3 regions of the Alteromonas sp. S167 genome follow, and region 2 is predicted to be linked to each of the others. Evidence: predicted binding sites of a transcription regulator. Region 2 holds the regulator's gene; each other region holds the start of a gene.

Region 1 (11,089 bases), on a different contig from region 2:
TTTTAAGTTTCTAATGTTGTAGTGTTGAAACAAAAAGAGCACCGTGTGGTGCTCTTTGGAGGGCAAAGCCCTTGGAATCTTAGTTCATGCCGTATTGCTTTAGCTTCTTGCGAAGTGTGCCACGGTTGATGCCCATCATGATGGCCGCGCGGGTTTGGTTGCCGCGTGTGTAAGTCATGACTTCTTCTAGCAGCGGCGCTTCAACTTCTGCCAATACCATTTCGTAAAGGTTATCGATGTTAGCGTTGTCCAGTTGCTTTAGGTACTTGTTAACCGCTTGCTTTACAGAATCACGCAGTGGCTTTTGCGCTTGCGTTTGTGAAGGCGTAGTTACTGTAGTAGTAAAAGGTGAAGTCACGTTTTGATCGAACATAATACTGTGTTGCTCTTAAGTTAGTCATCACTATGCTGCAGGAGAAATCTGTCGGGTTTCTCGTGTTTGCAGCGCTTGAAAATATGCATTAAGTGCTTCGAGTTGCTCATTTGCATCATCGATAGCGTTAAACGTTTTACGAAACTGACGGTCCGTATCATGTTCCGAAAGGTACCAGCCCACGTGCTTACGGGCTATTCTTACACCAGAGATGTCACCGTAAAAATTCTGCACATTTGTTACATGCTCATACAAAATTTCATACTGCTCTGACAACGGAGGTGGTGCTAGGTTCTCGCCCGTTTCAAGATAGTGTTGAATTTGGTTAAAAATCCAAGGTCTACCCTGCGCGCCGCGGCCTATCATCACACCATTTGCTCCGGTGTAATCTAATACCTTTTGTGCTTTTTCAGGAGAAGTAATATCGCCATTTGCAATGACAGGAATTGATATTGCTGCCTTTATCTTGCGAATGGTGTCGTACTCCGCTTCTCCTTTATACATACATGCTCGCGTTCTACCGTGAACAGCAAGCGACTGTATGCCGTTTTGCTCTGCAATGCGGGCAATTTCAATCCCATTGCGGTTTTCTGGGTTCCAGCCGGTACGAATTTTCAGTGTTACAGGAACATCAACCGCATTTACAACGGCTTTGATTATCGCTTCCACTGTGTCTGGGTATTGAAGCAATGCAGAACCTGCAAGCTTCTTATTAACCTTCTTAGCAGGGCAACCCATGTTGATATCGATGATTTGCGCACCATTCTCAACATTGAACTGCGCCGCTTGAGCCATAAGCTCAGGATCGGCCCCAGCAATTTGTACAGAGCGAATACCTTCTTCGCCTTCATGATTCATTCGAGCTTGAGACTTCGCGGTGTTCCACACTTTCGGATTACTTGAAAGCATTTCTGATACCACAAGCCCTGCACCTAAGCGCTTACAAAGTTGGCGAAAAGGCCTGTCTGTTACGCCAGCCATGGGAGCCAACATCAAATTGTTCTCTAACGCATATGGTCCAATTTGTATTGAGTTTTGCATGGTTTGTCGTATAGCTCTTTATCTAAAACTGCACAGAAAATATACACCCGGCTAAAACGGGGCGCTAAGTGTACGCGTTTTCGCAATGCTTGAAAAGGCTAAAAATCACACAAAATTTCACTAAGTGCTCTTGACAGTGAAAAAAAACTGTCACATTAAAGAGCTAAGGCTGTTTTCTTGTGTGAAATTTAATCGAAAGTCTTACAGCCCCCGAATTAAAAGGGCTGTAATGTGAAAAATATTAACAATTTGTTAGTGCTTTTTTCCCGACACCCGTGCCCATTCTCCATCAATGGCACTTGGCTCAAGGTCAATATCTTGTTTATAGGCGCTTTCAATACTGTTTACTTGTTCGGCTAAAATACCCGACAGCACAAGAAGACCGTCTTTTTTACAGTATCCAGTAATAATACTTTGCAGTTCTAAAAGTGGGCCCGATAGAATATTGGCCATCACAACGTCGGCTTCTAGGGATGGTTGGTTTTCTGGTAGGTATACGTCTAAACGGTCTTCTACACCGTTTCGGCGTGCGTTTTCTTCGGTGGCCTGAAGCGCTTGTGGGTCGATATCGATACCAATAACGCGTTTCGCTCCAAGTTTCAGGGCTGCAAGTGCAAGAATGCCCGAGCCACAGCCGAAATCCACAACGGTTTTACCCGTCATATCAATGCCATCAAGCCAGCGAAGACAAAGTGCTGTGGTGGGGTGTGTTCCAGTGCCAAAAGCAAGCCCTGGGTCTAGCATCACGTTTACTGCAGTAGGGTCTGGAACGTCCCGCCAGCTTGGGCATATCCAAAGACGCTCACCGAACTGCATTGGATGAAAGTTATCCATCCATTCGCGTTCCCAGTCTTTGTCTTCTAGTGGCTCTAGCTTGTATTTAAAATCTTTGCCTAATACCTTGGCTTTACCCAAACGCGCAAGAATGCCTTTCATGTCAGCATCGGCTTCAAACAAACCCACTACCTGCGTATCTGGCCATAACAATACTTCGCCGGGCTTTGGCTCGTACATGGGGGTATCTTTTGCGTCAACATAAGTTACTGCTTGTGACCCATTCGCAGTCATCATGTCGCCAATTGCTTCAGCAGTTTCAGACGTTGTGTTAATTCGTAATTGTAGCCAAGCCATAATGTTCTATTACTAAGGTATTTTCTCTATTGTACAACTGGTGGCATTTAAACAAAATGCAGCAATGCAAATTAAACAGTTCAGCTATTGCCTGATACTGACAAATATCTATGCGCAAATTGGCAATCATCTATGAGTGAGTGGCCTTATCGCAAAGGGTTAGCAAACTAGCCTTTTGTATGCTGGTTAATTAAATAAAAAGCATTATAGTCATACTATAAAACGCTGCTTACGAAGAAGGCACATTACACTTATGCGCATAGCCGCTTTATTTACAGTCTTACTGTACTCATTCATCGCTTCATCTGAACAATTAGATGTGGTGGTTGGATGGGACAAACCGCCTTATGTTATGTCAGCCGATCATTCTGGTTTTGAATTAGAGCTGACTCGTGCCATTTTGAAAGAGTTAGGGCACGAACTGTCTCCCATTTATGTCCCTTTCGGGCGCACCGCTCGCTTACTTAAAGACAACGCTGTTGATATTGCTTTAACCCTAAATAAAGCGCACAAGGTGTCGGCTGATATTCTTAGCGACCCCTATGTGGTGTATCAAAATGTTGTTGTTACCCGTGAAGATAGAAATATCGCTGTTAGCGACTTAGCCAGCTTAAGAGGAAAAAGCATCATTGCCTTTCAAACTGCTAAAAATGTGCTTGGTAAGGAATATGGCAATACCCTTGCGTCACAACCGAATTATCTCGAAATGGCAAGGCAAGACAGGCAAGTGAACATGTTAATGTTGGGAAGCGTAGATGCGGTGATTATGGATAGAAACATATTTAGCTACTTTAAAGCGCAAAATGACGCCTATGCTGATGATGCAGTCACTATTCACGAGCTTTTTCCGGTTTCAGCATACTGTGCAGGTATTCCCAACCCAGAGTTGCGCGCGCAGTTTAATGTAACACTGAAGAAATTTTTTGAAGACGGTCGTTATCAAGCTTTACTCGCACGGTTTAGGCTAGAGAATTTGTTCGATAAACTGGTAGAGCAGCAGTCACACATAAATGAAAGCTAGTACTTTTAATACGGGGCCGCAGATATAAAGAAATGTACAGATACAAAAAAGCCCCACTTAAACGAGGCTTTTGAAAAACTTAGACATTTTCGGTTAGCTAGCTAATTTGCGTCCTAGCCTGGCTTTTTCACCCAAGCACTACACCAGCCATTTGCATTAACGAGTTTTCCAGGGAAAATGTTACAAGGGCGGTACTGCTCACCATCTGAACCTTGCACATACATGCAGTTAGAACACTTCGCGCCATCTACCGTTGACTCTGGCTTATAATTAAGCGCCTTTGCGGTTGCATCGTCTGCGCTAAGTTGTTCTTGCGCTTGAGCTCGCAGTGCAACGCCACCCAAAGTAAGGCCAATTAACGTAGAGCCAGACAGCTTCAAAAAGTCGCGGCGGTTTACAGATTTCATATTATTCTCCTTAGAGACAGAAACGATAATGATTCTTTTTTATTCAGCGCCTTAAACGCAAAAACCTGCCCAAAGAGGCAGGTTTTTTGTACATACATAAATACTATCTGTTTTCGCAGAAAGATCGAATAAAAAGTCTGTAAATCATTTGATCTGCATTAAATAAACTTCACCCTCTTGGGTAAATTCGACCCTTCTTGCTAAGGCTAGTTCATTTTTGTTTAAGTTCAACGTTGGGTTTCGCATACGTGTACTGCGCTAGTCGCGATGTACTATGGTAGCTATCTAACCCCGAAATACATGCGCTGCCGGCACCTTCAATATCTGCGTATCCGTCTTCAGCAATTATGTCATTAGGTAAATGTAATTCATGAATTTCGCCAATTACCATTTCAGTGTCGTTTAATAACGTGAAATGCTGAGCAACTTTCAGCCCCATCTTTATGCTGCTTTCTTTAACATAAGGTGCGGGAAAATGTTCACTCATTTGTACGGTAAGCCCTACAGCGTCGAACTCGCTCTCATCTACTTCGTATCTCGCAGAGGTTTGATGTGCTTTATCCACCCAACTAGTGTGCACATGATTTAACGTGTAGAAGCCCTGCTTTTTGATATTTCCCAGCGAGTCTCGCTGCACAGTGTGAGGACGCATAATCATGCCAAGCAAAGGTGGGTTCGCCCCAATGTGAACAACTGAACTAATAACTGCGAGGTTATGTGTAGTACCGTCAGTAGTGCCCAATAACACTGCTGGTTTAAACCCCGATAAGCTATTAATTAAATTGGCGCGGTAACGCTGTGCTAAGTTATCTATATCGCTTCTCGACAGTACCCTAGTCATTTTCTCGCTCCGCCTGTATCGAAATATCATCGCCGTGTTGATACACACTTAATTCTATGGGCTGGCAGCATACCTGACAATCAAGCACTTGTGTTTGGCCAACATCATACATTTCATCAATTTCAACATCATTGGGTGCCATACAATAGGGGCAAGAAAAGCCCATAGCACGCGTTAAACTCATATCTTCACCATAATTGTTCAATTCTATGGGCTTATTACGAACTGACATTTCCCCGTGATCATCTTATGGCAATAAAAGGTATTTACTTGTAAGAGTAACGGTATTAGAAGAGGCGAGTGTGGCCAATAAAGTAGGCACGTGCCCGTGCTGTAGTCGGCATACAAGGCTAACCTTTCATCATCTTATTCCTAAGAAAATGCATCGTCGCACGTATTTCAAAAAACACTACACCAAAGAGCAGCTTCAGGCAGGCGTAAACATTTGTCGGCAGTGCCACAGTGGAATACATCGCTTTTACGATGAAATGACCCTTGCCAAGCAACTGCATTCACTGTGTTTACTTCAAGCCGATGAACAACTTTCTACATTTTTTAATTGGGTTTCAAAACAGCGAGTTAAGGTGTAAATACCACTTTTAAGAAGGCTTGTCTCTTCATGAATGCTTGATTGTGATATATGTATAAATATACACTATTTGCGTTATTCGTTTATAAGAATGTGCTATGCGTAAAGACTTACCGCCGCGTTATTACCTAACGCATTTCTTTGAGTTTTTGAGCTTCTTTGAAGGAGCTAATCAAGTATTGCTTAGTGACAGCGCGCAACAATTTGTATCGCGTTTTAAGGCGTTAAGCGACGACAAGCAATGTATTGTGGTACGAGCCGCTAACAGAAAATATGCCGTAATAGATCGCTCTCAATTCAACTATGCAGAAATAAACAGCCCGCAAGCACAAATAGACGAACTTGTTGAAGAGGGTTGGTTTGGCGATTTGTCTCACGCATCAACCAGCGACATTGCTGGTGTATTAACAAAAGACGCAATAGTTGAGTTACTTGGCGAATATGGCAGTACGCAAGGTTTGAATGCGCTGACCAAGCCAAAACTGGTTGCCTTATTAGATGCTGAGATAAAGCAAAAGGGATGGCCAGCACGATTCGCACTAGATCAGTACTTGGTTTGTTTGTTTGATGATGCATTGCGGTATCTTTTGTTTTTGTATTTTGGCAATACAAAGAGTCGCCTAAATCAATTTTCAATGCGAGACTTAGGCGTTATGCGCACACGTGCAGACTCGGTGTCAGACACAGCGCGCTTCGATCACAACAATGATGCACAAGCAGCATGGTATTACGCGAAGCATCACACTCAGCTCCCCTATTATGACGATGACAAAATACTGTCTTTGTCACGCGATGACTTCCCTGCCACTGACGGTGTGTCGGCCTGTTTTTTTAAAGATCAGTTTCTCTATGCGCTAAGCCTTAAGCTGATGGACATAGATAGGGTAAATGGGCTTCGGATCATGTCGCTTGCCGAGAGCGACAAAGCCAAAGAAAAATGGTTAAGAGAAAGCTATAAAGATGGTCAGGTGGAAGAGGTCAAAGCCGCACTTGAGCAAATTATTGACAACCCTCAGTCTGATACGCTTCTTGCTTTTGCCGAAGACTTTTATGCGCGTAAATACCACAAGAAACGTACCAGCACGGTTACTGATATGCTGCGCAATGCAAGCCGCACACTTGCTATTGATGTGAGCCAAAATCAGCAGGTGGAAAGAGGTGTACTTGCCCATTATGCCCGTGAAGGCATTACTGGCTGGCGTACTGAAAATAGACTGTGGCGTAGCTTGTTTGGGCTAACATTTTGGAAGCTGCTTTACGAAGAAGATACACTGGTAACCGAGTTCGACAGAAGGCCGCTTTCGCTAAAGCAAAATAACTTTTATGCCAAGTTTGAGAGCAGCATTGAAGCACTGTTAACGCAACTCGATAGCAAAGAGAAGTTACGCTTTCACGTACACAAAATGGCTACGATGCACTATGGCAAAGTGAACAGCTTATTTATGTGGTCTAGCCATTTACTTACGCCTATTGAAGCGTTAATTGAGCATGCATCGCTTGACGCCATATACGCGCTGTTACGCATGATGTGTCGCGATTTTGAATCGTTGCGCGATGGCTTTCCAGACATAATGGTGTTTGATGGCACGCTGCGGTTTGAAGAAATTAAAGCTCCGGGCGATCAACTAAGACGAAACCAGTTGGTGTCTATACAGCGTCTGCAGCAAGCCGGTTTTGACGTGGCGGTAACGACGGTGGAATGGGTACGCGACCCTGCTCAGCCCTACGTTGTGGTAGATATTGAAACCACAGGGGGCAACAACAGCTACAACCGCATAACGGAAATTGGCATGGTTAAATTAATAGCGGGCGAAGAAGTGGCACGCTATCAAACGTTAATAAACCCACAACGTCGAATTCCTTCCAACATAACTAGGCTCACTGGTATTTCAGACGAAATGGTGGCCGATGCACCTGTTTTCGAACAAGTTGCCGACGATATAGCCACGTTTACAGAAGATGCGGTTTTTGTAGCCCACAACGTTAATTTTGATTACGGCTTTATTAAGCAAGAATTTGCACGACTAGAGCAGGTGTATAGAAGACCGAAAATGTGCACGGTGCGCGAAATGCGCCGCACTTATCCAGGGCTGCCGTCCTATTCTCTTGCTAACCTTACTAGACACTTTGAGATCACGATGGAACGTCACCACCGAGCGTTAAGCGATGCAAAAGCGGCGGCAGAGCTATTGAAACTTGCCTTTGAAAAAGACGATGAAGCTGTAGTCAGCAAGATAAATAGCGCCTGAGAACTACCTCAACGTTCATCACCTAAAAGTGAACGAAAACGCGCGTTGTGCGTAATATTGGGTGTTTTGTGTGGTATTGAGTTTTAATAATGAGTTTAACTGAAGAACAAGAATCTCGCGTGATTGAAATGGCGTGGGAAGACAGAACCCCTTTCGAGGCAATTGAACGCCTATACGGTTTACCTGAGAAAGACGTTATTAAGCTTATGCGTAAAAACCTTAAGCAAAAAACGTTTAAAAACTGGCGCGCTCGGGTAACTGGAAGAAAGACCAAACATGCTAGTTTGCGCCCAGAGGGCGTGGACCGAGGATATTGTCCGTCTCAGTACAAGCCGAAGGGCGCCAACAAGTAAGTTTTCTCAAAATAGTAAGCTTTTCCTAAAAAGTTATTTTCTTACTCTTCGGGTTCGCCGCTGTCGGTGGGTGTGACGGTTGTTATTGGCAACAAAAACGCCATAAGCTGCTGACGTAGCGGACTTGGAAAAATGATAGTGTTGGACGACTGCGCAATTGATCTAGCGTGATGTACCTGTCGCCAAAGATTATTGTAAGTATCGCTTTCTTTCTGCAGATTCTCTACCCGTTGCATTAGGTCTTCAATAAACTCTGATGGCGACAATTCGGGACGCTTCTTTATCTCTAGTGCCAGCGACTTCACCACGTATGCTTCCCACTCTTTTCTGTAGCTGTTTGTTAGCCGTTCTGGATAAAGTGTTAGGTCTGCAATGTCTTGTGCTAAATCAACAATGTCTAGCGGATCGTCGAATAATACGCGAAAAGCAAGCAGCACATCGTCTGAAAGTCGGGATATGGGGAGTTTTTCTTTTAACTGAGCGTATCGGCTGATCACAATTGCACCTCTCACTTCACATTGCATTTGTACGTGTCGAAACGAACTTCGACTTCAACTCATACGAAAGTATAAAAAACGAGGTGTTTTTAAGAAAGCCGATGAGATTAAAAATACGTAATAAGAATCTTATGAACTCTGCAAAGGTGTGAAGCGTATTTCACTATGCACTGTTAAAGTGTGTACGCGTTCTTGCTGTTTGGCCCATCTTTTGATGGGCCTTTTTTTATTGTGTTAAAGAAAGCTTGATGCCTGCTAGTAAGCGACTAACGCTATCTACAACATCGGTACGAACAAACCATTCTAAATCATGAGTTTCTGAGACAACTCCGCTAAACTCAATAGAGCCGCCATGTCCGGTACCGAGAAAGTCTTCAATTAATTCAGCACGAGCGCCAAAATCATCATCTATGTACGAATAGTACGCAAAATATTCTATCGGGTAAGGCGAAGTGCTAGTAAAAAGAGTAAATTCACCACTTGCACCAACAACCAATTTTTCGGCAGGGCTGTCTACGCGCTGAACCAGTTCGATAAAAGCAGTATCTTGATCGTTTAATCGATAACGATATTCTCCTCTTATAAAGCTGCCGCTAACCATCCGCTCAATACTGGCTTCATAGCTATGACGCTGATTCATGCGCGCTGAATATTCAATTTCTACGTATTCGTCTTCGTTACCGAAGGTAAAAGCTTGGTCGGCCTGTGCATTGCCTAATTGTCCAATCACCACTTCTAACGCACTGTTATTTTTCAGCGTTCTTACATGCCTAACACCTGTTATCCAACCGTCTTTTGATAAACCCGTAGAAGAAACTCGGCCCTTGAAAGTAGGAATAACCCCTATTTCTGTTTTTCCGTAGTCTCCCTCGTGACGCATAAACAAACGACGCGCATAAATGTAGTCGGTGCTTTCGCTGCCAAAAGTGTTATGACTAGATGAAAAGTCGTCACCTGTTACGACGAAACTGTTGATTGACCATGCATCAGACACATTTAGCGAAGGGTAATAGCGCAGGCGATATTGTTCGCGGCTGGGTCTATTTGACCGGTTATCGTAACGAATTTGTATGTCGAGTTTCTGTGAAAACACAGCTGTGTTTGCACTTACAGGGAAGATAAAACAGGCTGTAAGCAAAGCGTTGAAAAGTAAAAAAACGGCGGTACCGCGCACGCACAATCCTTAGTACATTAATTTTTGTTTAGTGTATACGCATCTTGAAGTAATACGGGTTTAAAGTAAAAAAAAGCCGGCAAGGCTGCCGGCATAAGTGGAGGTGGACTCCAATGAGGGTTGAATCGGTTCAACAGAGCGATTCGGGAACACACATAACTCAATAGCTTGGGACAGGGAGATGTCTCAAAACATGTGATAAGTATAGAGCGTCAGGTTGAATGAAAAAATTGCTAAAAATTGATTGTTGTAATCGGAAAAGTAGAATGTATAGCAAATTTTTTGAGGAAAATTGAGCCGCACATAATGTGACGTGCGGCCCAAAGGGGGGATTAGGCTAAACCTAATTTCTTCTCGAGGTAGTGAATGTTGGTGCCACCTGCAAAGAAGTTTTCATCGGCCATAATAGCGCGCTGAAGTGGAATGTTGGTTTTAATACCCTCAACTACGATCTCTTCGAGGGCATGACGCATTCGTGCTATAGCTTCGTCGCGACTTTCACCAAAGGTAATAAGCTTACCAATCATTGAGTCGTAGTATGGCGGTACATGGTAGCCTGCATAAATGTGCGACTCCCAACGAATACCTAAACCACCAGGCGCATGGAACATATCAATAGGACCAGGACTTGGAATAAAGGTATTTGGATCTTCCGCGTTAATACGGCATTCAATAGCGTGACCGCGAATTTGAATTTGCGATTGGTCTATTGATAAAGGCTGACCTGCGGCAATACGAAGTTGCTCTTTAATCAAATCAACGCCCGTGATCATTTCAGATACTGGGTGTTCAACCTGAATACGCGTATTCATTTCGATGAAATAGAACTCGCCATTTTCGTATAGGAACTCGAAAGTGCCTGCACCGCGATAGCCAATTTCAATACAAGCACGACGACAACGATCACCAATTTTAGTGCGCATTTGCTCTGAAATACCCGGTGCCGGTGCTTCTTCTACCACTTTCTGGTGACGACGCTGCATAGAGCAGTCACGCTCACCAAGGTGAATAGCGTTACCTTGACCGTCGGCAAGTACCTGAATTTCAACGTGACGTGGATTTTCTAGGAATTTCTCCATATACACAGTTGGATTACCAAAAGCCGCACCAGCCTCAGCCTGTGTAGTTTCAATGGCTTTAATTAGTTCAGCTTCGCTTCGAACCACACGCATACCACGACCACCGCCGCCGCCAGCCGCCTTAACAATAATAGGGTAGCCAATACGTTTGGCGATAGCTTTGTTGCGTTCTACATCGTCGGTAAGTGGGCCGTCAGACCCAGGTACACAAGGTACACCTGCTTTTTTCATGGCGTTAATAGCAGAAACTTTGTCACCCATTAGGTTTATAGTTTCGGCTTTAGGGCCAATGAAAATAAAGCCACTTTTCTCTACTGCTTCAGCAAAGTCGGCG
Region 2 (11,089 bases):
GCGGTAATGGATGACCCTATAACAAACACACCAGATGCAAGGAATGCCATGGTACTGCCTGCCTCTGTCGATTTTGATTTAGACGATGAAGGCAGCGACCATGCAACGGGTTATCCTCACAGCATGCCGGATGTTGAAATATTATCACTGTATTTAGGCAAGCAAGGCATAACTGAAAACACGCCAGTTGTCGTTTACGATACAAGGGGAATGTTCAGTGCACCACGTGTATGGTGGATGCTTAAAGCAATCGGACATCAGGAAGTTTATATTCTTGATGGGGGGCAAAAGGCGTGGGAGGCTGCTGGGCTACCCACGGCAGAACAACAACAGTATGGCAAGCTTACTTATCATGGGCATGCTCGAACAGGGTGGTTTGTAAACGCACAAACTGTTTCAAACGCACTTAAAACAGATACCCAACTTGTAGATGCAAGAAGTCGCCCGCGGTTTAATGGTGAGGTAAGTGAGCCGCGCCAAGGTGTGCGTTCCGGGCATATGCCTGGAGCACTCAACCTGCCTTTTATGGAGTTGCTTAATAACGGCCATTTGAAAGAAGTCGATAAACTCTATGATACTTTTAAGCAGCACAGTATCGACTTAACAAAACCTATTATTTGCACCTGCGGCTCTGGTGTTACAGCATGCATCGTAGGTATTGCGGCTGTAATGTGCGGCGCTACTCAGATTTCCGTTTATGACGGTTCTTGGTCAGAATGGGGAGCAGACTTGCAATATCCAGTGGTCACTGCGAATTAAGAGTTACGCAATAGTAATTTCAAAGTAAAAACATCAGCGAAAAAGGTAGTGAAAAGGTAGTAAAAAGGTAGGTGGAAGCGCTAGATAGCGTTACACTATTGCGCAAAGAAAGTATGTTAACGAGAAGCGCAAATGAGTGATAATGCTACGTTCATTAACCTGTTTAAAAACCAACTGCGCAATACACCTCCCAAAATAGTTGTTCTTACTGGTGCAGGAATTTCAGCAGAATCGGGCATTAAGACATTTCGTGATAACGATGGCCTGTGGGAAAACCACAGAGTAGAAGAGGTGGCCACTCCAGAAGCTTTCGTTGAAAACCCTGCGTTAGTTTATCGTTTTTACAATGCAAGACGGGAACAGCTTCAGTCTGCTTCTGTAAAAGCAAATGAGGCACACAAGGCACTCGCAAAGCTAGAAAAAGCATTTCAAGACAACTTATTACTCGTTACGCAAAATGTTGATAATCTGCACGAGCAGGGCGGAAGTAATAGAGTACTGCACATGCATGGTGAACTGCTTTCTGCACGTTGTTCACGGTCAGAAAAAACTTTTGTTTGGCGTGATTCATTTGATGAGAACACACCTTGCCCATGCTGTGGTGGTAAAACGCTGCGCCCTGATATTGTTTGGTTTGGTGAGATGCCGCTATACATGGATGATATATATAATGCATTATCTAACGCAGATATTTTTATTGCCATAGGTACGTCTGGAAACGTATATCCGGCTGCTGGATTCGTGCAGGTAGCACAAGAAGCTGGCGCATACACGATAGAAGTGAATTTAGCGCCAAGTTCAACCAATGCACTATTCGACGAATCTATAACAGGGTTAGCTAGTGCTGAAGTGCCGGCGCTTGTAGAGATAATAATAAACCGCACCGCTGGTTTATAAAGGGTTGATATGCCGTATTTAAATGAATTTCTAACCATCGCAATAGTGCACTTAGTTGCTGTAGCAAGCCCTGGCCCCGACTTTGCCATAGTAGTGCGAAATAGTGTGTCTTATGGGCGCAAAATTGCGATGTATACGAGTGTAGGCATTGGAGCCGCAATACTGTTGCACGTTATCTATTCACTTGTTGGTTTAAGTGTTGTAATTGCAACAACACCATGGCTATTCCAAACGTTTAGTTACTGCGCTGCCGCGTATCTTCTTTACTTAGCTTTTGGTGCACTTCGAAGCGGGCCTCCTAAGCATTCTGATGTGGATGTAGATACTGAAGCACCACCGGAAATTTCACCTAAAAAAGCATTGTGGATGGGATTTCTTACCAACGGGTTAAACCCAAAAGCAACACTGTTTTTTCTTACGCTGTTTACCGCCATAATCAGCGTCGATACACCTTTTACCGTTAAACTGGGTTATGGAATTTACCTAGCGCTTGCGACAGGGTTATGGTTTTGCTTTCTTTCGTATTTGCTAAGCACCAGCAGAGTTGCGGAGTTGTTGGGTAGAAAGGGGTATTGGCTTGACCGTGCAATGGGCGTTCTTCTTGTTGGCTTGGCGTCTAAATTAATTATTGGTTAGGTTACTAGTAACCGCCATGCAAGCATTCGATGACGTTAATTGTTATAATTGTGCCGATTTAGCGGAAAGTAACATAAAGAGTAGCGAGTGAACGACGTACAAAAAGATAAACTGCAGCAAACACTTAACAGACAATATAATTTTAATGTTAAGCAAATACTGTCTAACGCCGCATCCCTAACGAAATCAAATTACAGTGCATTACTTCAAGGCAGCGTCGTATTGTTCTTAACCTTTGTCGTCATAGGGCTTTTGGCACAGCCTTATATTACGGTGAATAATGACGGCACGTATGTGTTTGAGCATCAATCGATTATTGAAATCATCGCGATATGTATTGTATCTCCGCTTATAGCGGGTCTCTACATGATGGGAGTAATGAACGCCAGAGCACAGAAAACATCTGTATTCACTGTTTTCAGCTTTTTTCCGTTGCTTTTCTTACTCGCCCTTACGCAGTTAGTAAACAGTATCCTTGTTCAGTTAGGGCTGGTGTTACTTATTATTCCAGGACTGTATTTTTATCTTGCATCGTCATTTTCATTAATGCTGGTAGCAGATAGAAAGCTCACACCAATAAGCGCTATTATTCTATCTTGCCGAGTTTTTAATGCTTACTGGACGCAAATTGCAGCAGTTTACGGCGTACTGTTCCTACTTTTTCTTAGCGCGCCGCTTACGCTTGGTTTTTCATTGATCTGGGTATTGCCTTTTTACTTCAGTGTTATGGGTTTGCTGTATCAAGAACTTATTGGCGAGCAGGAGGGAGGCAAAGAAGCACCAATTCATGATGTCAATGAGTCTCGATTTGATGCATAAAAGAGAAACGTCAAAAATCGTTTTAATCACGCTAGGTGTTTTAGCGGTTATCGTAATTAATGCCATTATTTTTACCGACCAAGAGCCCGATATTTTAGAGGTACCGAAAACAGTTGAGGCCCATAAACCTGTGCCTGACTTTTCGGTTTACACTAATGTAAAAGAAAAGAAGGCAGCGTTTTTCAATTATCTTCGTCCAGAGGTTGAAAAACAAAACGCCTATTTGCTTTCTCTCCGTCATTATATTCAAACGCTTTACCGAAAAGTCCTTGTTAACGAGTCATTGACCGACGACGATATTGAGCGCTTAACGTGGTTGGAAAATGAGTATCGAGTTAAAGCAAAACAGCCGCTTCAAAAAAAGTTGGAAGCACTTATGCTGAAAGTAGACATTCTTCCTGTTGAACTTGTATTGGTGCAGGCTGCGAATGAGTCTGCCTGGGGTACTAGCCGCTTCGCACGTAAGGGATATAACTTCTTTGGCTTGTGGTGTTTCTCTAAAGGTTGTGGGTTTGTACCAAGTAGACGTAACGACGGTGCATCTCATGAAGTTGCGAAGTTTGAAAATGTGTCACGTGCAACGTATACCTACATGCGAAATATAAACCGACACGACGCTTATGAAGACTTACGGGAAATACGCGGCAGATTACGCGCAAATCAAATTCCTATTACGGGCGTAGCGCTTGCTGAAGGGTTAATGAATTATTCAGAGCGAGGAGCCGCTTATGTGGAAGAGCTTCAAACCATGATTCGATTTAACGAGGAGTTTTTAACCGAATGATACGTGCAGCTTTATTATTAGCGTCAGCTCTATGTGGCTTGTCTGGCTTAACCGCACATGCTGAATCCATCGACGTAGAGTACAGTCGTTTTTACAGCCATGTTAAAAAGTTGGATAACGAAGATACACAAGCGCTTCAATTTGCATTTGGTTTTATTAGGGTTGGAGAAGGGCGTCTTTGCGGAATAAACAACGCTGAAATAGTGACTGATAAACAAACGTTACCCCTAGAGGTAAGCAATGAAGGGCGTTTTACCGTGCCCACTGAAAAAGCACTAAAGCTAGCCAATGCACTTGTTCGCATAGATTTAAAAGAAGTGGCGAATGTATGTGATATGTCAGTCCAGCTTGAAACGAAGGTCGAATATCTAAAGCAGTATTATTCACAGGAAGAGCTGTCATTTCTGTTTGAACAATACGCAGCGTTTTTTAATGAAATGGGGAGCTTCCTGTCGTTCCTTATGCCTTCTGTTAAAGGCCTAATGATTCAATTCGACGACAAAAACTTAGATTTTATTACACCACAGGGTGTACAAATAAATAATGGTGTACTTCAGCTAGAGCAGCAGTGGATAAGCGAAGCGAAGGGTTTAACATTACCCCATGCGCCGCTTCGCATTACGGCTATGGCATCAAGTTGATAATTGATAGCGTATTTGCTCTGCCAATCGTGAAATAGTTTCTTCACCTTTTGCGCAGAGCTCCTGAGCCCTATGAAACTCCATTATTCCAACATCAGTAAGCTGGGGCTCGATAAGGATATCAGGTGGGTCACCGGCCAAACGTGAACGAGTGACTCGTGCCTGCAATATCTCTAATGAAGAACTCATAACGCTCATGATCCCAGGTGGATTGCGCTTACTGGCTTTTGCAGGCACTTCTGTTACTTCTTCTTCAATTTTTTCAATTACATCAGACGCCACAGAGCCTTCTGTTTTTTCTACGCCTTCCGAATCATTTTCGATAAGCTTCTGTTCCTCATCAGCTTTATTATCATCGTCTTTCGAATCGGGGGAAAACCATTGACGTAATACGTTTTGACTTTTAGTAAAGAAGTCTTCCGTTTTTCGTTGATTTTCTTCATGATCGTTGCGTAACTTTTCTAAGCGCATGGGCCTAAAATCTGCGTTTAAGTTAACAGCAATTACGAAGTCTGCGCCTAATTGTCGACACAAATTTACAGGTACAGGGTTAACTACTGCACCGTCCACAAGCCATCTATCACCGTGTGCTACAGGGCTGAATAAGGCTGGAATAGCACAAGATGCTTGAATAGTATCGCCTATAGGTCCGGAGTTAAAAACAACTTCTCGGCCGGTGTATAGGTCAGTAGCAACTGACGCAAACGGCTTTTGCATTGCTTCATAAGTCTCTACACAAAAATCTGCTGCAAGCTTATCGAACACTTTCTGGCCGCTAGCAATACCACCACGACGCAAGCCAACTCCCATCAGTGCGAGTACCTGCCAATCGCTTAGTGAACACGCCCATTCTTTTAACTCTTCAAGCCTACCACTTGCGTAAGCAGCACCAACGTAGGCACCAATTGAACAACCGGCTACAACGTCGATGCGTACGCCAAGCTTTTCAAGTGCTTCAATTATACCTATGTGTGTCCAACCGCGCGCCGCGCCTGCGCCTAACGCAAGTCCTATTTTCATCTATTTGGTTTCCATGATGTTGACGATTTCAATGGCGTTATCGCTATCTACCATTTCGGCATTGTTAGTATCAGTAAAAGACGGTTCATCAAACCCAATATCGCCATCTTCTACAGGGCCATCCTGAGTAGTAATTGATTTGAAGTCATGAAGATTACTGTCGATTAAGTGCGAGGGCGCTACGTTTTGAAGCGCTCTAAACATTGACTCAATTCTTCCAGGAAAGCGTCGATTCCAATCTTGTAGCATCGCTTTTATGTTCTGACGCTGCAAGTTTTCCTGACTTCCACATAAATTACACGGAATAATTGGAAACTCGACAGCCTGAGAGTACTTCTCGATGTCCTTTTCGCTGCAGTAGGCAAGGGGACGAATTACAATGTGCTCGCCATTGTCACTCACAAGTTTAGGCGGCATTGATTTTAGCTTGCCACCATGGAACATGTTCAAAAAGAAGGTTTCTAGCATGTCGTCTCTGTGATGACCCAGGGCAATTTTAGTTGCGCCTAATTCCTTCGCGGTGCGATACAAAATGCCTCGGCGCAGCCTTGAACACAAAGAGCACGTTGTTTTTCCCTCTGGAATTTTGTCTTTAACTATAGAGTACGTGTCTTCTTCTACAATTTTGTAGTCTACACCAACGCTATCAAGATATTCTGGCAATATGTGTTTTGGAAAACCTGGCTGTTTTTGGTCAAGGTTTACCGCTACGATGTCAAAATGAATAGGCGCAATTTTTTTAAGGAAAAGTAAAATATCAAGCATGGTGTAGCTGTCTTTACCGCCAGATAAACACACCATTACTTTATCGTTGTTTTCAATCATGCCAAAATCGCCAATGGCTTTACCCACGTTACGGCGAAGTCGCTTCTGAAGTTTGTTGAAATTATACTTTTGCTTGCTTTGTGCTGCGTTTGATACCGCATCGTTAGCACTAGCACTGGTTGTGCCTAAACTCATAATTAACTAGCTTGTTTCGTTCTAAAAACGCCATTATACAATAAAGCGTGTTTTTGAAACCATGGTTGCTGTCGTTAATTTATGCACATAGCGTAATAAAACGTTACTTACATTTTTTATTTAGCCAGTGGCGAAACAAAACCATCCGGCTTTATGGCTAAAACGTCACAGTTGAGTTCATCAATAACGTGTTCCGCAGTGTTTCCAATAAGTGCCGCAGATAGGCCTACGCGCCCCACAGTACCGATTATTACTAGCTCTGCATCAATATCTTTGGCAACTTGCGGTATCACTTTTTCAGGGAGGCCCTCTTTCACGATACACTTTTCATCGGGAACACCATATTTAAGCGCGTGTGCCTGCATCTCATTATTGTGGTGATTCTTAACCGCATTATGATAGTTCTCAGGGTCGAACTCTGGCACTTCAATGGCGACATTAAGCGGTGTTGTTGGATAGCTATTAACTAGATTCACATTGCCTTTGAGTAACGTGGCGTAGTCGTTTGCGATAAGTGTAATTTTATCATTTAGGGCAGCATGTTCATTGTCTTCGCTACCCACGTTAACTGCAGCGATTATCTCGCCGTTTTCCGGCCAATCGTGGTCTTTAACTAATAGTACAGGGCAGGGACATTTACGCATTAAATGCCAATCAGTTGGCGTAAATAGTACAGACGCCAAGTCATCATGTCGCTTTGTGGCTTTTACAACAAGATCAACCTTGTCGTTTAACGTATAGGAAATAATTGATTCGTAAGCGCGGTTGTTCCACTCAACCACAATATCGGCTTCTTGGAATCCTAAAGCATTCAAGTGGTTCTTTAACCACTTTGCTTGTTCATTGGTAACCGCGTCGCGCATTGACTCACGCTCATCGCCGCTTAACATTGTGGTCATGTCGTAAGAAAGGTCGTAAACCACTAACATAGCAGTAACCGAAGCGCCTGTTTTTGCGGCTAGTTCAAACGCCCGGCTTAACGCAGGCTGGCTGTCTCGTTCAGTATCAACAATCGCTAAAATATGTCTACACTCAATCATGTGATGTCCCGTTAAAACGAACCATATATGTTTAGTGTAAACGACAAACTCGAAAACGAAAGTTGAACTAGATCAATATTTTGCTAATTCGAAAGGTGATGGCTAGTGAACTTAAACATAAGTTCTTAAGTGCCCACCTATCCGTTGCACACAATACTCGGGCCGTTTAAAGCCTCTAGTTTCTCGTTTAAGCGGTCAAAGTTCTTGATAGTAATAAGTCTGCCGTCTACCTTAATAATATCTTCTTTTTGAAAACGACTGAGTAAACGACTAATTGTTTCTATGGTAAGCCCTAAATAATTTCCAATTTCGTTTCGTGTCATCGTTAGATGGAATTCACGATGTGAGAAACCACGCTCTTCGAAACGTTGTGATAGATGAGAGATAAAATACAACAAACGCTCTTCTGCTGTACGCTTATTGAGTAGCATGATCATGTCGTGATCTTGTTTAATTTCAGCACTCATAAAGCTCAATATTTGATGTCTTAGTTTCGGGAACTGCACCGACATTTCATCAAGAGTTTCGTAGGGGAGTTCACATACCATTGCCGTTTCCAGCGCTTGTGTGTAGCTTTGGTGTTTATTCTCACGCAGCGCGTCAAAGCCTATGATATCGCCTGGAAAATGGAAGCCAGTAATTTGCTCCTCGCCTTCGTTATTGGTTACAAAAGACTTAAAAGAACCCGTGCGCACAGCAAATAAAGAGCGAAATGTATCGCCCGTACTAATTAATATATCACCTTTGTGAAGGGGCTTTTTACGCTCGATAATGTCATCTAAAGATTCAATTTCAGTTTTATTCAGTGCCACAGGTAAACACAAATGGCTAAAACTACAGTTCTGACAGTGAATTGAAAACTGGCTTCCTGCGCTCATGACAAGACCTCACAATAGTTATGGTTATTTACCAATAATACCGCAAGCTTTAAAGGATTGCCCGATAAATCAAAAGCACTGAATATAAAGCCATTAACACCGCAATGACTTGTCGGGTAACAGTATGTTGAAAGCCACGTAAAAGAAGCTGGCTGCCTGCACTGGCGGCCAACAATGTTGGTAAGGTTCCCAGTCCAAAAAATAGCATTAACGCCGCACCTTGCGTTGCATTACCTGCGGCTAAAGACCACGTAAGTGTAGAGTAAACAAGGCCACAAGGTAGCCAGCCCCAAATAATACCGTAAGGAATGGCATGCATTGGTGATTTAAAAGGAAGAAACTTTTTAGAAACAGGTTGAAGCTTAGAAAACAAACCTTTACCAAACGATTCTAGTGCGGTTAAAACGGTCCACCACTTTCCTAGATAGCACGCTAATAACAACAGCATAATGCCGCTTAACAGCGTAAGAACATAATTTGCCAAAGGAATAAATTCAGACGCCATTTGGCCAATAGCACCGGTAAGCGCACCTGCAACGGTATAGCTAAATATGCGCCCCAAATTATAGGCAAATGTATAGGGAAGTGGGTTAGCATCCTTTGGGGAAACCATTCTTAGTGCGGCTACGATACCGCCACACATTCCAACGCAGTGCACACCGCCGGCAAGACCAATGAGAAACGCAGATAGATAGTTAATACCTTCCATATTTAGCGCTTCGATTCTTTATTTACTGTTTCTTGGTTTTCACTACCCATGTTTTGTTTTTCTTCTTGACGCTGCAAGGCTTTTCGCTGCTCAGCGAGTTTTTTCTCTTCAGGTGGAAGGTCGTCATCAAACAAAATACTGTAACCTTGACGATCTAAATCTTCAAATTGATTAGACTTTACAGCCCAGAAAAAAATAACAATTGCCAACGCAACGATAATGATAGCAATGGGGATAAGGACGTAAATTATGCTCATTCTATTTCCCTAAAAGCCTTGTTGAATTGGTTACAACAATAATACTGCTTAACGACATACCCACAACGGCCATCCAAGGCGATAAAAGCCCAGTAACTGCAAACGGTAGAACCAATACGTTGTAGCCAACAGCCCAGCCGATGTTTTGTCGAATCTTTTGTTTCACTTTGTGTGCGGTTTCAATCAGCTCAGGCACAGACAGAAGCTGGTCGCCCAGCAAAATAACGTCGGCGGCAGTTTTTGCAACATCAGTAGCGTTGCCAACAGCTATAGCAACATCTGCACTGGCAAGTACAGGAGCGTCGTTAATGCCGTCACCCATCATCATCACTTTTTTACCCTGTTGCTGCATTTCAACTACCGCATTGTATTTTTTGTCAGGTGTAAGCCCGCCAAGTGATTTAGCTATAGGTAACGATTGCGTAACTGTATTTACATTGTCCTGTGTATCACCGCTTAACACGACTAACTCATGAGTTTTTGACAGCACGTTAAGTGTTTCTTTCGTATCTTCACGAAGGCTGTCACTCACTACAAAAGCAGCCAACAGTCGACCGTTTACAGTTAAAAACACATTCGCATCAATGTTCACGTCTTGCGGCTCTACTTTGCAAAACAAAGCTGTACCCATTAAACATTTTGCTTCATTAATCACCCCAGCAATTCCGCCGCCAGGTGTTACTTCAAATTGGCTAACCGTAAATGCTTCAGCTTGATCATCAGGTACTTGCTTAGCGTTCTTTTCACTAGCAGTTTCAGGTGAAGTGGACTTTAAAAAGGCACTTGCAATAGGATGTTCTGAGCGAGTCTCTAGCGCTTGGGCAAGGGCCAACACATTTTGTGCATCCACACCTTCTGCAAACCATGTTTGTGCCAGTGTGAACTTGCCTTTGGTTAATGTACCTGTCTTATCAAGGGCAATAGTAGTTATGCTGGTTACCTGCTCTAACGCGTCTGCACGTTTAAGTAAGATACCTTGGCGATTAAGTTTGGCCATTGAACAAGTTAGTGCTGAAGGCGTAGCTAAGCCTAAAGCGCAAGGGCATGTCGCCACCAACACGGATATGGTTATCCAAAAGGCTTCTGTACTGCCTTGCAATGACCAGTATCCATAGGTACAAGCAGAAATAAGAAGCACGGCAACAACAAAATACCTAGAAAAGTTATCAGCAAGCTGTGCGGCTTTAGGTTTGTTGGCCATTGCGCTTGATTGAAGGCGAACTATTTCATTAACCAGCGCATGCTTTAGCGTTTTGGTTACTGATATTGTTAGGCTACCGTCTTGGCAAACAGTACCGCCGTATACAACGCTGTTTTGTGACTTCGATACCGGATTGAACTCGCCCGTTAGCATAGACTCGTCAACCGATGCGCGCCCCTCTATAACCTGGCCGTCAATGGGTATGATCTCACCCGGCTTTACTAACACTACATCGCCAACGACCAAGCGTTTTGCTAGTACATCGGTAATTGTGCCATCGGTAAGCAGTTTACTTGCTGATACCGGCACATGCTGCATCATATTTGCAGATATTTGCGCGGCTCTGTGTCTACTTCTATGTTCTAAAAAGCGACTAAGTAGCAACAAAAATATAAACATGCAGATAGTTTCGAAATACACATCACCGCGCTCTAAAAGGGTAGAGCGTATGCCTGCCAAATAGGTACCGAATACTGCTATGGTTACCG
Region 3 (11,089 bases), on a different contig from region 2:
AAGGCCGTTCAAGACGTGCTCAGGCAACAGCCCATAATTAAACGCCAGTTGTCATTGCTTGATGCCACCACCTACAAACAGCTAATTCAACGGTGGTAGCAACACTAAGCGCTATTTGTTCCTAAAAAAACAGCAGCTAAAAGCAAAGCGCTTAGGATAGTAAAAGCCTAGCGCCGATTTTTATCCGGCGAATACATCTCCAAGATGGTAAGTAGCTCTTCACCATCAACAGGTTTCGATACGTAGTTTGAAAACCCAGCTTTCAGTGCCTTCACACGGTCAGAGGTGTACGCGTAAGCGGTTAGCGCAACAGCGTTAAGCTTTGCTATTTCCGGAATTTGGCTAGCTCTTATTTTGGTAACAAGCCCAAGGCCATCAAGTTCAGGCATACCGATATCGCTTAGTAATAGGTCAAATGCACCCGGTATATCGTTTATTTCTTTCCAAGCTAAAAGGCCATTTTTCACTACGTTTACGCGAGCGCCGTTGGATTCCAAGAACAGTTTGATAAAATCTCGCGCGTCAGCTTCATCTTCTGCTACAAGAATACGCAACCCTTCTAAACGCAGGGATTTAGTGAGGTTACTTATCTGCGAGTTCTTCGTTTCAATAATGTCTTCTTGCAAACTAAGCGGAGCTATGGGTAGCGACACAAAGAAAGTCGTACCACTGTTTGGCCCGTCACTTTGTGCATAAATTTCACCGCCGTGCATTTCTACAAGGCTTTTAACAATGGATAAGCCCAGCCCTAACCCATGACGGTTATGCTCATTTTTCCCTTGATAAAAGCGTTCGAATACATGCGAAAGCTGCTCTTGAGTCATGCCTTTGCCGTTATCTCTTACGCGGAACAAGTAATTAGAGTGCTCGCGTTTGCCTCGTACGTGCACCGTGCCGCCCTTGGCTGTAAATTTAAGCGCATTACTAAGCAAATTATTTACCACCTGCTTTATACGAAGGCTATCGCCGAGTATTTGCGTATGGCTGTCGTCGCAGTGAATAGAAAGCTGAATATTCTTACTAGCAAAACCTGCCTCAAACGACTTTGACACTTCCGAGATGGCATCTGCAATATTAAGCGAATGCGTGCTGAGCTTCATGGTGCCTGAAATAATGCGTGATAAATCCAATATATCGTTTATCAGCGCTGCCTGTGTTGATGCCGCACGTTTAATAACACCCAATGCGTCAGTCATACGCTCAACATTGGTCACATCCATTAGTGCTAAATCAGTCCAGCCTACAATGGAATTTAAGGGCGAGCGCAGCTCGTGAGAAATGCTGGCAAGAAAATGGTCCTTTGCTTTATCAAGCTCTTCAAGCTTACTAATTTGTTTATCAAGCGACGCTTTTAAGCTTAACGCGTAAGGAATAAATAAGTGGTCGAAGCCTTCAATAATTAGTTTGTCGTCTTCAGTCCAGTCGAGGGCTTCATCGGCTACACTTTGCAAATAAGTATCAAATGAATTTCTTGGTGTAAGCGACTTTGACACATCTTTATTCGCGGCTTCTCGGCCCGCCCAACGTATGGTTTTGTCTCGCTGTTCTCTAAACCATACGGTGTAATAGCCAAGCTTAGATGATACGCATGATATGTAGATTCCACGTATGCCGTTAAGGTCGTTATTTTGAATGATATCGTCAGTTAAACGATTAATAGCAATAGACTGTTCTGGCTGCGTTATCGCAAATTTGTCTAATAACAACTCAAGGGTTTTATCTGAAGGTGTAATACCAACACTGTAGCGACCTGACGGTGTTACCACTGCCATTCCGCACGACTCAGTAACAGAGAGCAAGTCGCCTTCTTTTTGACTAATTGCCTCAAGAGGGTTTGCAAACGTAGTTAGCTGATGAACAATGCTGTTTAATTTGCGCTGCCTAGATTGAAATTGCTCTTTCTTTTCGTGCAGCGCTTTTGTGTGCAGCTGCCATGCGTAAAGGTGTCCTAGCGATTCGCACACCAAACGCTTCTTTTGGTCGATATAAATAGGTTCATGATTGTGACAGGCCAATAAACCCCATAATTTACCTTCAAATACCAAAGAAACCGAGAAAGACGATCTTACCCCCATGTTCTTTAAATATTGGATATGGAGCGGTGATACCGAGCGAACCATCGACATGGACAAATCAAGTGGAGCACGATTTCCGTTATCGATTTTAGGCAGCAAACCAATAGGCGCTTCTTCAACATCATAAACGCATCGTACCCGGTTACTCAGATAAAGCTCGCGTGCTTGTTTCGGGATATCAGACGCGGGAAACTTTAACCCTTTGAAAGAGCGCTCGCTTTTAGTTGCTTCTCCAATCACTTCACCACTATATTTCTCGTCAAAACGGTACACCATTACCGAACCAAACCCGATATAGCTTTGAAATACCTTTGCTATAGCGTCTGCCACATCACCAATAGCCTCGCAGTTTTCAACATCAGGAAGTAACGGACGAACATCCATATCCATAGGCACCCACTGCTGGGCCGCCTCATGAGTTAATTGTGGTGTGGGCTCTAGTTCAATCACTAACAACCCATCAGAGTCAAATGCAACACCACTTCCTTCTTTATCCCAATCTTCAAGGTGCAGTGCGTTCTCTGCGAATTTCCATTGGTAAGCGCGGCGTAATTTTCCACCTTCAATTGATTCGTAAATATTTTGAAACGTGCGAGAATCGGGCGTAGGAATATCGATAAGCTCTGTAATTAGCGTTTCACCAGGTACGATATCAACTTTGAAAAGCTCATTGATATTGCTGCTAACAACCTGAATGCGCTTGTCGCGAGGGTTTAAAGCAATGACATAACCAAAACTTTGCACGCTTTCAATAAGGTGTATGGCTTCGTCTTCACAATTCTGAAGGGTGGGTTTGTTGTGCACGCTCATTGAAATACACCATGGTCCGTTTGTATGTGCTTATGGTGAAGCAGAACACTGTTTTGTTCAAACAGTATCAGCTAAGCTTTTGAATTAGAATAACAATCAAGAATCTCTAATATACGCTAGATTTACTTACTAATGGTAAATGTCGTATTTATTTAGAATATGATTACGCTATAGAGAATTTTAAGCTTTAATACTTTAGTCTAAAATTCAGTTTGCACTTTTCATAACAATTATAAATATTACAGACACTTGGCTACGGTTTGAAATTATGTTGGTGCATGTAGCTTTGAAAAAGCAAAAAGCAGCACCCGACCTTCCTCTAGCGTAGCTTCTGCTTGTAACAAGCGGGCTTTATGATTTTACTCGACGAGATCCCACAAGCCCTAACGCACTGAGAATTAAAATAAACAGATTAATTGGCTCCGACACTTCAGTAGCATTAGGGTTAACAAAAGTACTGCTATTAGATAACGTGTTCCAGATTGAGAAACTTGCACTGTCGTCCATGCTGTTTAGCATGTTAGTGACTGCATCTGAAAGGAACATTCTGTAGGAAATAGTTAATGAATCGAATAGCTTCGTACCATCAAAAGCTTAATGGCGACGAACAAGAAGAGTTATAGCTGCGACAATAACCGTAGTTATACGCACACAATATGGAGCAATTATGGAGCCGTGTTCTCACTACCAATCGGCACTGTATGTTTTGTTCGCTTTAAAAGCTTCCACTTCTAGCGGCGCGTCATCGTAACCATATTCAGCCATGTCGAAGAAGTGCTGAGTCACCACGCTATCTAAACTCGCCCTCTCAATTTGCAATACGTGTACTAATTCATGCGCCAATTTAGGCCTGTTGAGTTCAAAATCTTTACGGGAGTAAATTGAGTATCCAAATACTTGAGCATTATTAATGATACCCTCACCCACAAGGCCAACGGCTTCACCGAAAACTTTTAATGCATAATTTTCGTATGGGTAAGGCACTTCATCAATATACACAATACGTACTTTTTCAGGGTGCTTGATGCCAATTTCAGCGGCTAGTAGTAACTCTTTTTCATTTAATGGCGTGCCTATTTCTTGGCCCTTTAGCTCTGTTTCATGTGCCCATTCAATATATTGCGGCAATAAAACACTCGCTATTATTCTTTCATAGGAAAATACAGCAATGACCACTAAAACAATGAAGGTAACTGCTAAAATTTTAAGTGCTTTCATGTTGTTCAAAATCCTTTTTATATTATCTAATTAAGTTGGCTTGCCCCTTATTTCTTATCTATAACAAGCTTATTACTTTCCCGTTTAACTCTTTGAAAAGGTGGGTTGTTAAACGGTTTATCAGTACCACAGGCATTCAAAAACGCATTTACCTGCTCCTTCTTCTCCTCATTTAGCCCATTGAAAGTATCAAGAATTCGCTGGTACTTCCATACAGAAAACGTCGTTAACGATCTACTACCTTCAGCTCCATTAATACAGAAAGGATGCTGACCAATCATCCGTGGAATAGCTATATCAGCGTTTTGTTTTGACCATACTGAAAACGCAGAAAGTGTATCTTGCACAACGGGCCAGTGATCCCTGAAAACCAACTGCAGAATAGGCAAAAGCGTATCTGGAATGGCGTCATCAGCTAGCCAGTCGCCTACCTCGATGGGCGTAACATTCATACGATTAATCCAAGCTTCAACGTTAGGCGCTTTCGCTTTTATGAACTGACTGGGATATGGATCTAAATACAAGTGCGCGTACAAAGGCCCCATAAGCCCAAAGTCACCCACACTGGCAGCGCTACCAAGTAAATAGTCGTGCTTAGCAAAGTGAGTATCCAGCAACGGGAGTAATTCGCTCTCGTACCATTGCTCCAACGCCGGTATTGTTTTCTCGGTAATACCAAGAAGGGGCACAAACCCTTTAAACTTGCTCCCCACTTTCTTACCCAAAAATCTTCGGATAAACGCTGGCCAACCAGGTAACACTACAGAGCCAAAATGACCATAAATATAATCGTCGTTATCTTTATTCCATCGGTAGTGCATGGCGGGCAAGAGAAGCCATTCGTCGCCATAAAACTCAAATAGTTGAGACACTATGCGCTGCTTTGGTGTGGTTGGGTAAACAGGACGTTGAGGATGCTGAGTTTCGATAGCGTCAATTATTTCTGCTGTGTCTTGAATATATTGCCCGTCAGGCGTTTTAACTACCGGAATAAAACGCACGCCGGTATTGGGTACGATAATGCGCTTGTAGACTTTTAATGATGAAAAAACCTCTTTATAGGGGACGTTTTTGTAACGCAAGTACGCACGAGCTTTGCCTGTGTACAAAGAAAAAGAAGTTCCATAAAGTGTGTAGCTCTTCGGCATGACAAGCTCCTGAAACAAAGATGGTTTCTTATTGTTATCAGAAAGCGCGAAACAATACTATTCACATGGTGTTATAAAGAAATATCAACCTATACGAAACTAATTAAAAAATCGGTTAACTTTTTCTTCGACAGTGCATCTAGAGAAAAGGCAATGCTGCGGAAATCACACAATTCGAAACATCAAAATATGTAATTTCTACAGCATTTAAGGCATAGCGTTTACTGTTTTGCTGGACAATTGGCGCTATCAATAATTATCTACCAAGATGTCCAATTACTGGCTACCTAGCCATGATATCTCCGCCCTCTCCTAGCAGCGATAATTATGATTAGTAACAAAACACTCATACTACTAAATGCCCCTCCCCCTGACTCAGCTGTAGAAGAAACTGGTTTGGTAGCAGGATTTTGGGTTCTACTAGGATCCAAAGGATACGCGTCACTGCCATCTGCTACACCATCCCCATCATCATCAGTATCTTCGTTATTTCCAATGCCATCGCCGTCGGTGTCGGTATCTTCATTCGGATTTAATGGAAAAGCATCTTCATCATCATTCACACCGTCGTTGTCATCATCGGTATCTTCGTTGTTTCCAATGCCATCACCGTCGGTATCCGTATCTTCATTCGGATTTAATGGGAAAGCATCTTCATCATCATTCACACCATCGTTGTCGTCGTCAGTGTCTTCGTTGTTTCCAACTCCATCACCGTCGGTATCCGTATCTTCATTCGGATTTAATGGAAAAGCATCTTCCTCATCATTCACACCGTCATTGTCATCATCGGTATCTTCGTTGTTTCCAACGCCATCACCGTCGGTATCCGTATCTTCATTCGGGTTGAGTGGAAAAGCATCTTCTTCATCATTCACACCGTCATTGTCATCATCGGTATCTTCGTTGTTTCCAATGCCATCTCCGTCGGTATCCGTATCTTCAGCAGAGTCATACGGGAAAGCATCTACTTCATCAGCTACGCCATCATTATCATCATCTGGATCATCTACATCAATGATACCATCGAAGTCAAAATCGACATCAAGCAGATAAGATGAGTGCGATTTTAACGTAACAGTGCGTCTCTGCCTGAATGAGCGACCTACTTCAAGTCCGATATCATACTCAACCCCCTCTAGATAATTAGGAAGGTCTCCATAATTAAACTCAATAACGCTTTTGTTCTCGTAAAACACAATCTGTAGAAATGGCGATGATTGATTTTCGTGGTAGTGCGTGGCGCTATACTCTGCGATTAATTGTCGATTACCTTCATCACCCTTCATATGCAAACGAGTGTAAACATTGTCCGACGTATTCTTAGGTGCTGCATATATTCGAAAACTATTAAGTCTTTTATCAACCAGAATGTTGGAATCGTAAATCGCGTTTGACGTTTCTGGATGTTCAAATTTAGACGTACTGAGAATATTGCTTGTATTAGAATTATTAATTGATAACTCGAACCGACTTTCGTTCGCCCCAACCTCTGAGCTAATTTGTCGCGTCGTATTTATCCCCAAGTAACCAAATGGATACTCGTAAAAAGACTTGCTGATATCAGTATCTAACCCGCCTAGCCTTAAATTTTCCGTATCTTGCCACATTACATGCCTTGCATCTGTGGTATCCACCCAGGATGAATCTTCCTGTCGCACGGGGTGGTAGTCATAAAAAACAAAGACGGGTAAATTGTCATCAAACTCGTTTTTAAGTATTGTTTTACCAACATTATTTGGTTGATAGGTGAGTATTCCTAAACCATCCCCAGCAAATCGATCACCAAAGCTACCGTCGTCAACCGAGATAAACGTATTACCCGCTATATCATCAACCAGCGTGTAAGCATCTCCTGGCTCTTCACAGTTTAGACTTTTTGTTCTGATTCTTAATTCTTCATTAACAACCATGAATACTGCTTCATTGGTTGCTGGTAATAACCGTCTCTGTAGTAATTTATTGCGACAATCTAACGCGCCTTCTCCCTCATTCAATAGACTAAGAATTCCAGCACCTGAAGTGTTGTGCGTGCGCCCAGGACTTAAAACATATTCATCAAATGAACCGCCAGATGTAATAGCGTTGGCGATTTTCCAGGCCGGCCAATCGTTATTGTGTGATTTGATTATACCTGCTAAAGCGGAAAGAATTGCCTGCCCGGCATTGGGTGGATAAGTGTAGTCATAACCGTTTTTCCACACGCCATCTTCAATAGCCCAAACCTTCAACCCATCGATATAGGTCTCATTCCCGCTAATACTCAGTCGAAATTGAATTTTGGAATCAGGCAAAATTGGCGTATCAAAATTACGTTCTAGGTCTAATTGCGCCGTATACAGATCCCACACCCCACGTGCACTCAAAAAATCAGAATTAAAATATATCCATTGCTCTGAATCATCTACCCTGAACTCTATCCTTACTTCCCCTCCCTTTTGATATATTGGGTTACCGTCTTGGTTGTAACCATTCAATGCTTTGTTTCTTTTGAGACTTACATCAATCATCAAAGAAGATGTAGTCACCGTTGATAAATCGACGTGTGGAAAGATAATTTCTGACTGGCCGCCGTCGTTTGAAAAAGCGGGTATATGCCACGCCAACAATTGCGGATTATCAGGATGCTCAACAATGTCAATAAATGGAGACTTAATAACGCGTTCATCTTCAGGCGTTACATCAAAAATATATGTTCCGTTTGACTCTATTTTATCAAACGGTGTGGTGGTCATGACATCTCCGACAATGACAGAAGTCGCGGCAACTTTACCGTAGTTGCTAGCCAGCTCAAGTGACCGGCTTAACCTAGTTGCCGCCACCATGTTAGGGCTATTCAGTCCAAGTGGATAAGTTGGTATATAATCAAGGGTCCAGTCAGTGTTATCTATGGGTTCAGGTACACCGTTGATCCAAAGAAAGTCATTTTCTTCTATTTTTTCAATCAATTGCATAAACAACTTGAGATTTTTTTCCACCTCAAGAAAATAGTGATATGGATGTTCAAAGTATGTGCTTGAAATCGCAAAGATGTTAACCGAGTTTTTCTTCAAGCTAATAGCGTAACTGATACATTCATTTAGAATGGTTATCTGCTGTGCCAACTCCAATTCATTGAAGTCTTCGTTTACTTGACAACCAACAATTTTGGTATTTGGCGCAATACCACGTATACCGACTCCGTTATCTACGGTAGCGCCTATTATACCGGCAACATTTGTTCCCCACCCATTTTCATCGGTAAAGTTTCCATTTTTCGTTCCGGTATTTATGCCGTGTATATCGTCGATGTAGCCATTACCATCATTATCTACGCCATCACCAGGGACTTCTTGTGTATTGGTCCAGAAAGCCCCCTCTAGGTCTTCGTGATCGGTTTTTATCCCATCTGTGATCAGCATCAGAACATTCTCTTCACCAAGACCCAGTTGAGCTTCGGCTCTAAGGACTCCTAAGTTAAAATTAGAGAAATCCGATGGTACGCTGTTTCCCTCGAACTGCCACTGCCTGTAAAACAGAGGGTCACTTGTCGCGTGGAGAGTTGTTGGGGTAACAGTAATTAAAACAGAAAAGGAGAGTAACGTAAGAGAGAATAACCGTTGTGCTAGCGACAAAACAAAGTCCTTTTTATATATACCAATGCATGGGTTTCTATTAAACCCACAGGAAAATACAGTAAAGCTAAAATCATTGCCAGTTTAGAGCTTTGGTAATTGCTCAAAACTTGTAAATGTAAAGAAATGCTGTATCAGCCAAACTTCATAAAACGCCTGTAATAAACACCAAAAATAGTTGATCTATGTCAAGCTCCATAATAAACTTTCAGTAATTTCTGAAACTTCAGCAGGTAACAAAAATGAAGATGACGCCACTAATCACATCGGCCGTTATGCACTTTGGTGAAATGGGTAGTCGCTGGGGCTTTAACCGCACCGTTGGTCAAATACTCGCATTAATAGTGTTAAACGAAGAGCCTATCACTGCCCAGGAAATTTCGGATGCGCTTAATATCTCACGCGGCAATACCAGCATGGGGTTAAAAGAACTTCAGTCTTGGCGTTTAGTAAAACAGCATTTAGTGCCAGGCGAACGTAAAGACTTCTTTATTCCAGCAGGCGATATATGGACATTGGCCAACCGCGTATTCGAAGAACGCAGAAAGCGTGAAATAGACCCAACCATGAGTTTGCTTCGCGACCTGTTACTAGACACACCAGCTACTGATAAAGAAGCAAATGCACAACATAAATTGAACGAAATTCACGATTTACTCGAATCAATTACAGTGTGGTCTGAAGAACTTCAGAACCTTGGGCCAGAAAAGTTAAATACGCTGATGAAGTTGGGCTCAGGCGTGGGCCGTATGCTTGAACTTAAAGACAAGCTTCTTCCGGGGAAAAACAGCGTTAACTAAGGGGGCCCTCTATGGATGCATTCTTGCTGTCTCGATTACAATTTGCGTTAAACATTAGTTTTCATATTTTATTTCCTACCATAACCATGGCGATGGGCTGGTTTTTGTTTTACTTCAAACTACGCTCTAACACATCGCGCCATCCTGTTTGGATGCGTATGTACCGTTTTTGGGTACGTGTTTTCGCTTTAAGCTTTGCGCTTGGAGTGGTGAGCGGCGTAACCATGTCATTCCAATTCGGAACTAACTGGCCCGGTTTTATGGAAAAGGTAGGCAATGTAGCTGGGCCGTTGTTAGGTTATGAAGTGCTTACTGCCTTTTTCCTAGAAGCCACCTTTTTAGGGATCATGCTATTTGGAATACGACGCGTACCCAACTGGCTTCATACAACATCAACTCTGGTTGTAGCCATAGGCACAACAATATCTGCGTTTTGGATTTTAGCTTTAAACAGCTGGATGCAAACGCCGCAAGGTTATGAAGTAGTAGACGGCGTATTGTACGCAACTAACTGGAAAGAAATTATTTTCAACCCTTCTTTCCCGTACCGCTTTGCTCACATGATGCTAGCATCTGGCCTAACAGCTAGTTTCCTTATTGCAGGTCTTTCAGCCTATCGCTTGTTGAAAGGCGACGACAAACTTGCGCCTAAATTAGCATTGAAAACAGCAACCTATACCGCTGCCATCCTTATTCCGCTACAAATTTTTGCAGGCGACATGCATGGCCTTAACACCTTGAAACATCAACCGCAAAAAGTGGCAGCTATGGAAGGACTGTGGGAAACCACAAAAGGTGCTCCACTGTTACTGTTTGCCATTCCCGATGAAGAGAGTAGAGAAAATCACTTTGAAATTCCCGTACCCTACGGTGCTAGTTTTATTCTTACCCATAAACTTGATGGCGAGATAAAAGGGCTGAACGAGTTTGAAGGCGAGCACCCGCCAGTTGCTCCAGTCTTCTATGGCTTTAGGGTAATGGTTGGCGTAGGTATGCTTATGCTTGCCATTTCATGGATTGGCAGCTTCTATTTGTTCCGCAATGGCGCGTTACCAATGTGGCTAAAACACACGTTTGTAGGAATGGCTTTTAGTGGATGGGTAGCCACACTTGCAGGGTGGTATGTCACAGAGATTGGACGCCAACCCTATTTGGTAAGTGGCGTATTGCGCACAGCCGATGCGGTAACGCAATTGCCGCCAAGCAATATCGCACTGTCGTTTACACTGTATCTAGTTATCTATTCAGTGCTACTAGTGGCCTATATAGGCACTTTAATGCTGATGTGTCGACGCGCTGTGGAAATTGAAGAAATAACCACAGAAGAAAGAGAGGTCGCTAAAGCGAAAATGCAGCCTCGTAACCCAGACCCAGCCACGGTGTAAGGAGCGACTATGTTTGAAAATGTTTCAGCAGAAATGCTC

The links. Region 2 encodes FNR, which switches genes on or off when oxygen is low (the NO sensors DNR and NnrR bind a similar motif). Its sites were predicted from a motif close to TTGATCTAGATCAA; they were not measured.
Region 1: V7R35_RS06845 (high-potential iron-sulfur protein) is a predicted target of FNR. The motif match lies at 4,122-4,135, and genes of this name have one in related genera.
Region 3: V7R35_RS15065 (GbsR/MarR family transcriptional regulator) is a predicted target of FNR. The motif match lies at 9,044-9,057, and genes of this name have one in related genera.

What each region holds. Positions count from the first base shown of each region.
Region 1 is NZ_JAZETR010000003.1:192,989-204,077, reverse strand. Features, by position in the region: gene fis (DNA-binding transcriptional regulator Fis) at 80-373, opposite strand; gene dusB (tRNA dihydrouridine synthase DusB) at 404-1,402, opposite strand; gene prmA (50S ribosomal protein L11 methyltransferase) at 1,667-2,545, opposite strand; gene V7R35_RS06850 (substrate-binding periplasmic protein) at 2,799-3,566, shown strand; gene V7R35_RS06845 (high-potential iron-sulfur protein) at 3,680-3,973, opposite strand; gene V7R35_RS06840 (flavin reductase family protein) at 4,185-4,814, opposite strand; gene V7R35_RS06835 (CPXCG motif-containing cysteine-rich protein) at 4,807-4,998, opposite strand; gene V7R35_RS06830 (hypothetical protein) at 5,117-5,404, shown strand; gene V7R35_RS06825 (exonuclease domain-containing protein) at 5,502-7,652, shown strand; gene V7R35_RS06820 (TIGR03643 family protein) at 7,742-8,005, shown strand; gene V7R35_RS06815 (hypothetical protein) at 8,047-8,502, opposite strand; gene V7R35_RS06810 (hypothetical protein) at 8,729-9,640, opposite strand; gene accC (acetyl-CoA carboxylase biotin carboxylase subunit) at 10,009-11,089, opposite strand, start outside.
Region 2 is NZ_JAZETR010000011.1:11,094-22,182, reverse strand. Features, by position in the region: gene V7R35_RS15620 (sulfurtransferase) at 1-759, shown strand, start outside; gene cobB (Sir2 family NAD+-dependent deacetylase) at 892-1,656, shown strand; gene V7R35_RS15610 (LysE family translocator) at 1,666-2,292, shown strand; gene V7R35_RS15605 (stress protein) at 2,380-3,111, shown strand; gene V7R35_RS15600 (glucosaminidase domain-containing protein) at 3,104-3,895, shown strand; gene V7R35_RS15595 (DUF2987 domain-containing protein) at 3,892-4,536, shown strand; gene V7R35_RS15590 (patatin-like phospholipase family protein) at 4,528-5,556, opposite strand; gene ttcA (tRNA 2-thiocytidine(32) synthetase TtcA) at 5,557-6,516, opposite strand; gene uspE (universal stress protein UspE) at 6,633-7,556, opposite strand; gene fnr (fumarate/nitrate reduction transcriptional regulator Fnr) at 7,694-8,434, opposite strand; gene V7R35_RS15570 (sulfite exporter TauE/SafE family protein) at 8,484-9,143, opposite strand; gene ccoS (cbb3-type cytochrome oxidase assembly protein CcoS) at 9,146-9,400, opposite strand; gene V7R35_RS15560 (heavy metal translocating P-type ATPase) at 9,402-11,089, opposite strand, start outside.
Region 3 is NZ_JAZETR010000010.1:54,002-65,090, forward strand. Features, by position in the region: gene V7R35_RS15040 (transporter substrate-binding domain-containing protein) at 1-99, shown strand, start outside; gene V7R35_RS15045 (ATP-binding protein) at 168-2,885, opposite strand; gene V7R35_RS15050 (hypothetical protein) at 3,570-4,103, opposite strand; gene V7R35_RS15055 (glutathione S-transferase family protein) at 4,151-5,251, opposite strand; gene V7R35_RS15060 (S8 family serine peptidase) at 5,539-8,865, opposite strand; gene V7R35_RS15065 (GbsR/MarR family transcriptional regulator) at 9,108-9,665, shown strand; gene V7R35_RS15070 (cytochrome ubiquinol oxidase subunit I) at 9,677-11,050, shown strand; gene V7R35_RS15075 (cytochrome d ubiquinol oxidase subunit II) at 11,060-11,089, shown strand, end outside.